2 regions of the Variovorax sp. P4_B10 genome follow, and region 1 is predicted to be linked to the other one. Evidence: riboswitches for the same ligand, from Rfam matches in the RefSeq annotation. Region 1 holds a riboswitch; the other holds the start of a gene.

Region 1 (3,400 bases):
GTCGTGAACTTCCACGTCTCGAAGAAGCGCAACTACAAGGGCGACGGCCAGACGCCGCCGCTGCGCGAGATCCTCGTCACCACCTGGAAGGCGATTCCCGCGATCCTGCTGCCGGTGGTGATCCTGGGCGGCATGCGCGCCGGCTGGTTCACGCCGACCGAGGCCTCGGTGGTGGCGGTGTTCTATGCGCTGGTGTGCGGCAAGTTCGTCTACCGCACGCTCGAGTGGAAGATGCTGCCCGACATCCTCTCGCGCTCGGCACTGCTCTCGGCCTCGGTGCTGATCATCATCGGGCTGTCGGCCTCGTTCGCGTGGGTGCTGACCATCGAAGGCATTCCGCAGCAGATGGCGGAATGGCTGATCAGCATGAATCTCTCGCCGTGGATGTTCCTGATCATCGTCAACGTGTTCCTGCTGCTGTTCGGCATCTTCATCGAACCGCTGCCGGGCGTGATGGTGCTGGCACCGATCCTCGCGCCGGTGGCGATCAAGCTGGGCGTCGACCCGGTGCACTTCGCGATGATCGTGATCTTCAACCTCACGCTCGGCATGATCACGCCGCCGGTGGGCGGGTTGCTGTTCGTGACCTGCAATGTGTCGAAGGTGCCGATGTCGGCGCTGGTGAAGGAATTGGTGCCCTTCCTGTGGGCGCATGGTGCGGTGCTGATGATCCTGACCTTCGTGCCGGCGCTCAGCACCTGGCTGCCGCGCGCGCTCGGGTTCAAGTAGCCCTGCGCGGCCGACTTCACGGCGGCCCACGGCCGCGGCGGTGATTTTTCCCTCCAGGGAAAATGGTTCATGAAGATGTCACCGCTTGCAACGATGCTGCAGCCCTCGATCTCCGAAAGCTGTGGCCGCCATGTTTCCTACCAAGACCGACAAGGCTCGCGACGAACTCCAGGGCGGCCAGCGCACGCTCACCCAGCGGGAGCGCGCGCTGCTGCTGATGGCCGACGGCCGGCGTACGCTGACCGACTTCAGCCCGATGTTCGCGAACCGCACCGAAGCCGAGCAGGCGATCCAGGCGCTGGTGCTCAAGGGCTACCTGCAGGACCCCCAGGCGATCGCCGCCGCCACGGCGCAGGCGGCGGCACAGGCTGCCGCCGCTGCCGCACCGCCCGCCCCGGTGCCGGCGGTCGACCCGATCCGGCTCGCCACCTCGGCCGACAACTTCGACGGCAAGCGCTCCCTGGCCACCACGCGGATGTTCCTGTTCGACATCTGCGAGCGCATGTTCGTGCGGCGCGACCCCAAGTTCGCCCTGCAGATGCGCGACGCCCTGCGCGAAGCCCGCGACCGGGAGGCGATGCTGACCATCGCCGCGCTGATGCTCTCCGAAATCGAGAAAACCGCCGGCGCCGAGCGGGCCGAGTCGCTGCGCGAGCGCATCGAGCGGCTGCTGCCACCGGCTGAAATCGTGCACTGACGCCGCGGGCTCCGGGGCCCGCGATCCACTACACTTGGCGGGGTCAGGAGAGAGCACCGCCACGCGGGGCCGCCGAAGGCGCAGGGGATTCCCGAACGCTCAGGCAAAAGGACTGACAAGGCGTTGGTGCAAACCAGCGTTTCCTTGCTGGAGAGAGGCCGTTGCGCATGCACCGGCCCACCGAAGGAGCAAACCCCGATCGTGGGGCGAATCTCTCAGGTAAAGCGGACAGCAGGGGTGGCCCGTGGCGTTGCAGCCATGGATTTCGACTGCCCCTTTGGAGTGCCCCGTGGCTGCTTCTTCCGCTTCATCCGACACCCAGCTTCTCAAGACGCCGCTGTACGACCTGCACGTGGAGCTCGGCGCCCGCATGGTGCCCTTCGCCGGCTATTCCATGCCCGTTCAGTACCCCGCCGGCCTGATGGCCGAGCACAAGCACGCGCGCGATGCGGCCGGCCTGTTCGACATCTCCCACATGGGCCAGCTGCGCCTGGTCGGGCCCGATGCGGCGGCCGCCTTCGAAACCCTGATGCCGGTCGACGTGATCGACCTGCCGGCCGGCAAGCAGCGCTACGGGCTGCTGCTGAACGACGAAGGCGGCATCCTCGACGACCTGATGTTCTTCAACGAAGGCCACGGCTCGATCTTCGTGATCGTGAACGGCGCCTGCAAGGTGGCCGACATCGCCCACATCCAGCAGAAGATCGGCGCGCGCTGCAAGGTGCAGCCCCTGCCCGACCATGCGCTGCTCGCCCTGCAGGGCCCACAGGCGGCCGCCACCCTGGCGCGCCTGTCGCCCGGCATCGAGCGCTTCGTGTTCATGACCGGCGGCGCGGTGCAGATCGGCGGCATTCCCGCTTTCGTCACCCGCAGCGGCTACACCGGCGAAGACGGCTTCGAGATCTCGGTGGCCGGCAAGGACGCCGACGCCCTCGCCCGCCTGCTGCTGGCGCAGCCCGAGGTCAAGCCCGTCGGCCTCGGCGCGCGCAACTCGCTGCGCCTGGAAGCCGGGCTCTGCCTGTACGGCAACGACATCGACACCACGACCACGCCGGTCGAGGCCTCGCTCAACTGGGCGATCCAGAAGGTGCGCCGCACGGGCGGCGCGCGCGAAGGCGGCTTCCCCGGTGCAGCCAGGATCCTGGCCCAGCTCGACGCCGCCGCGGCAGGCGCCGCCGGCCACACCGACCACCACACGCTGAAGCGCAAGCGCGTCGGCCTCGTGGCGCTCGAACGCATCCCGGTGCGCGACGGCACGGTGCTGCAATCCTTCGAAGGCCACGACATCGGCTTCGTCACGAGCGGCCTGCTCGGCCCGACGGCCGACCGGCCCATTGCCATCGCCTACGTCGCCACCGCTTTCTCCGAGCCCGGCACGCGCGTGCAGGCCATCGTGCGCGGCAAGCCCGTGCCGATGGAAGTCTCGACCATGCCCTTCGTGCCCACCCGCTACTACCGCGGCTAGGCTCTGCACCCCGATCATCATTTTTTCCACGAGGAGTTTTTTTCATGAGCATCAAGTACACCAAGGACCATGAATGGGTGTCCGCCGAAGGCGGCGCAGCCACCGTCGGCATCACCGTGCACGCGCAGGACGCGCTGGGCGACGTGGTGTTCGTCGACCTGCCCGAAGTCGGCAAGAGCTTTGCGCAAGGCGATGTCGCCGGCGTCGTCGAATCGGTCAAGGCCGCAGCCGACGTGTTCATGCCCGTGTCGGGCGAGATCACCGAAGTCAACGAAGCCCTGCGCGCCGACCCGTCGCTCGCCAACAGCGACCCGCTGGCCAGCGGCTGGTTCTTCAAGGTCAAGCTGAGCGACCCGGCGCAACTCGACGCGCTGCTCGATTCCGCCACCTACGACAAGTTCGCCGCCGAATCCTGATCGCCTGACTCCTCTCCCGAGCATCCCCTTCCTCCCCGAGCCTTCACCGCCATGCCGATTCCCGCCCTTCCCTCTTTGCAAGAACTAGAGAAC
Region 2 (3,400 bases), on a different contig from region 1:
GTAGGTGATCTGCTCTTTGTACGGTTGACCGTCCGACCTGGGGCGCAGTTCGTCGAGCAGCGCACACACGGTGTTGACGATCTCGATGTTGGGCTTCTCGTTCCAGCCGCCGACGTTGTAGGTCTCGCCGAGCTGGCCGGTTTCGAGAACCCGGCGGATGGCGCTGCAGTGGTCCTTCACATAGAGCCAGTCGCGCACCTGCATGCCGTCGCCGTACACGGGCAGGGGCTTGCCGGCCAGTGCGTTGACGATCATCAGCGGGATCAGCTTCTCGGGGAAGTGGAAGGGCCCGTAGTTGTTCGAGCAGTTGGTGGTGACCACCGGCAGGCCGTAGGTGTGGTGCCAGGCGCGCACGAGGTGGTCGCTGGCGGCCTTGCTGGCCGAGTACGGACTGTTGGGTTCGTACTTGTGCTCTTCGGTGAAGGCCGGGTCGGTCTTGGAGAGCGAACCGTAGACCTCGTCGGTGGAGACGTGCAGGAAGCGGAACGCCGCCTTGGCATCGGCCGGCAGTGCGCTCCAGTGGCCGCGCACGGATTCGAGCAGGCGGAAGGTGCCGAGCACATTGGTCTGCACGAAGTCTTCGGGGCCGTGGATCGAGCGATCGACGTGCGATTCCGCGGCGAAGTTCACGACGGCGCGCGGCTTGTGCTCGGCCAGCAGGCGGTCGAGCAGCGCGCTGTCGCCGATGTCGCCCTGCACGAAGATGTGCTTCGGGTTGCCCTGGAGCGACGCGAGCGTCTCCAAGTTGCCCGCATACGTGAGCTTGTCGAGGTTCACGACCGGCTCGTCGCTCTGCGCGATCCAGTCGAGTACGAAGTTGGCGCCTATGAAGCCCGCGCCGCCGGTTACCAGGATCATGGGGTCCCCTGTTGTTGTCAGAACGATCGCCCTTCGGCGAGTGAACGGGCGATTATCCCATTGGCCCGCAGGGCCGAAGTCCGGGGTTGGCGCATCTGCGGCCTCCACCTACAATCGCCCCACTGCAGGAGAGCGGGCCACCCCGGTGGCCCTACCGAAGGCGCAAACTCCCATAAACGCTCAGGTCGGCCCGAACAGGGGGTCAGTACTGCATCAAATCAAACGCCGTCTGGAGAGCCATCACCCACCTTGCGTGGCCGTGATGCACCGAAGGAGCAAACCCGTTGCAAGGCGCAATCGGGTGAATCTCTCAGGTACCGAGGACAGGGGGAGCGGCAACTTGGACCGTGGTCGTCCGGTTGCTTGCTATTGATTCAATAGCAAACCACGCCCGCCGTTCAAGCGCTGCAACCTCAAAGGTACTTGAAATGCGCGTGATCGTTCTTGGCGCCGGCCTGCTCGGCGTGACCTCGGCTTACTACCTCCAGCAACTCGGCCACGACGTGACCGTGATCGACCGGCAGGCCACCCCGGCCGCCGAAACCAGCTTTGCGAACGGCGGGCAGATCTCGGTCAGCCACGCCGAACCCTGGGCCAACCCGAGCGCGCCGCTCAAGGTGCTGCAATGGCTGGGCAAGGAAGATGCGCCGCTGCTCTTTCGCATCCGCGCCGACATGCGCCAGTGGCTCTGGGGCCTGCAGTTCTTGCGCGAATGCACGCCGGCGCGCACGAAACACAACATCGAGCAGATCGTCCGCCTGGGCACCTACAGCCGCGAAATGTTGCAGCAGTTGCGCCGAGATACCGGTCTGAGCTACGACCAGCGCACCCAGGGCATCCTGCATTTCTATACGACGCAGAAAGAGTTCGACGGCGCACTCAAGCCCGCCGAGCAGATGCGCGCGCTGGGCTGCGAGCGGCTGGTGATCTCAGCCGACGAGGCCGTGAAGATCGAGCCCGCCCTCGCCCACATCCGCCCGCAACTGGCCGGCGCCACCTACACGGCCGAAGACGAATCCGGGGACGCCAACCGCTTTGCGCGCGAACTCGTGGGCCTCGCCGCCGCGGCCGGCGTGAAGTTCCTCATGAGCCACACGGTGACTGCCCTGCGCGAAGCCGGCGGCAGCATCGACCACGTCGAGGCCACCGACAGCGAAGGCCGCTTCCAGCGCATCCGCGGCGACGCCTTCGTGCTCGCGATGGGCTCGCTCAGCCCGCTCTACGCGGCGCCGCTGGGCATCCGCCTGCCGATCTACCCGGCCAAGGGCTACTCGGTGACGCTGCCCGTCAAGGACGCATCGAAGGCGCACCAGGTCTCGCTGACCGACGACGAGTTCAAGCTCGTGTTCTCGCGCTACACCTCCGAGTCGGGCGACCGCCTTCGCATCGCCGGCACGGCCGAGCTCAACGGCTACGACCGCGACCTGAACCGCGTGCGCTGCGAAGCCATCGTGCGACGCGTGGAAGAACTGTTCCCCGGCGCCGGCGACACCACGCAGGCCCAGTTCTGGACCGGCCTGCGTCCCGCGACGCCGAGCAATGTGCCGATGATCGGCAAGACGAAGCTGCCGAACCTGTACCTCAACACCGGCCACGGCACGCTCGGCTGGACGCACGCCTGCGGCTCGGGCAAGTCGATCGCGCGGATCGTGAGCGGGCTCGCGCCCGAGGTGGATTTCGCGTTCACGGGGATTGCGTCAGCGAGTCTCGCAGGGGCCACTCGCACCTACCCGACGAGTGCATCGTGAGACATTGACTGGTTCAGGCTTGCACACCGCTCGAGCAAGGGGAGGCGGAATTCAATGCGCCGCAATCGCCATTTGAAGGTCGTCGACAGGCTCACGGCTGTCGACGCTCGCAGCTTCGTCCTCGCCGCTATTCAGCGCGTCAGCTCTTAGCAAGTGAAGCCCGAAGCCCAAGCATCGAGCGTCCGTGCTTGGAGATAGATCGCAAGGTCGATGCGCACCCTTCACCAAAAACTCAGCCATCAAGAACGACTTGGCGTGCAATTGGCACGCCTCGAAATCGCGGAAGAACATCAACGATTCGTCTATCTTGATGGGTTGGCAGGTTTCGCCATTGATTCGAACCTCCAGTTCAACCGAAGGGCTTCCCTTCGGTTGATAGAGTGCGCCTATCACGGTGATTCGCACCCGCTCAACGGCATGGAGTTCTGCGGTGTCGAGCATCAGAAGAAAGGATGCTTTTCCCCCTGAGCTCCAGACACCCCAGGTTTCTGGCTCATGCCAGCCAGAAGTCAGCCCCGGTGCATAAGCGCTGTCGCTTCCGAATCGGACATCGCCACCCAACGCCACCCTGGGGGTAGACCGCACTCCGGCAGCGTCGAGTTGCAGTCCCCAACGAACCCCGAAAGCCTGATCTATCAGGCCAGAATTGGCCGTGGATATGACCGCAGCATAGCGTCTCCTCGGCATTAGAAAAAATGGAACGCACGATCGGCTGACCGCATCCCTCATCACAGGAAGCGATGCTATTTCGCTTCCGACAGGGATCCAGTCGCTGCAATCAACCGGGAGATAGG

Evidence for each region. Region 1 has a riboswitch for glycine ahead of gcvT (glycine cleavage system aminomethyltransferase GcvT). Riboswitches for the same ligand answer to the same signal wherever they lie in the genome.
Region 2: linked by a shared signal. The riboswitch ahead of AC1DXX_RS17655 (D-amino acid dehydrogenase) and the one ahead of gcvT (glycine cleavage system aminomethyltransferase GcvT) in region 1 are both predicted to bind glycine.

What each region holds. Positions count from the first base shown of each region.
Region 1 is NZ_JBFUHN010000071.1:4,321-7,720, forward strand. It holds gene AC1DXX_RS26030 (TRAP transporter large permease) at 1-729, shown strand, start outside; gene AC1DXX_RS26035 (hypothetical protein) at 860-1,426, shown strand; glycine riboswitch at 1,461-1,551, shown strand; glycine riboswitch at 1,564-1,668, shown strand; gene gcvT (glycine cleavage system aminomethyltransferase GcvT) at 1,716-2,891, shown strand; gene gcvH (glycine cleavage system protein GcvH) at 2,936-3,307, shown strand; gene gcvP (aminomethyl-transferring glycine dehydrogenase) at 3,359-3,400, shown strand, end outside.
Region 2 is NZ_JBFUHN010000035.1:47,437-50,836, forward strand. It holds gene rfbB (dTDP-glucose 4,6-dehydratase) at 1-858, opposite strand, end outside; glycine riboswitch at 974-1,066, shown strand; glycine riboswitch at 1,078-1,195, shown strand; gene AC1DXX_RS17655 (D-amino acid dehydrogenase) at 1,287-2,606, shown strand; gene AC1DXX_RS17660 (hypothetical protein) at 2,658-3,400, opposite strand, start outside.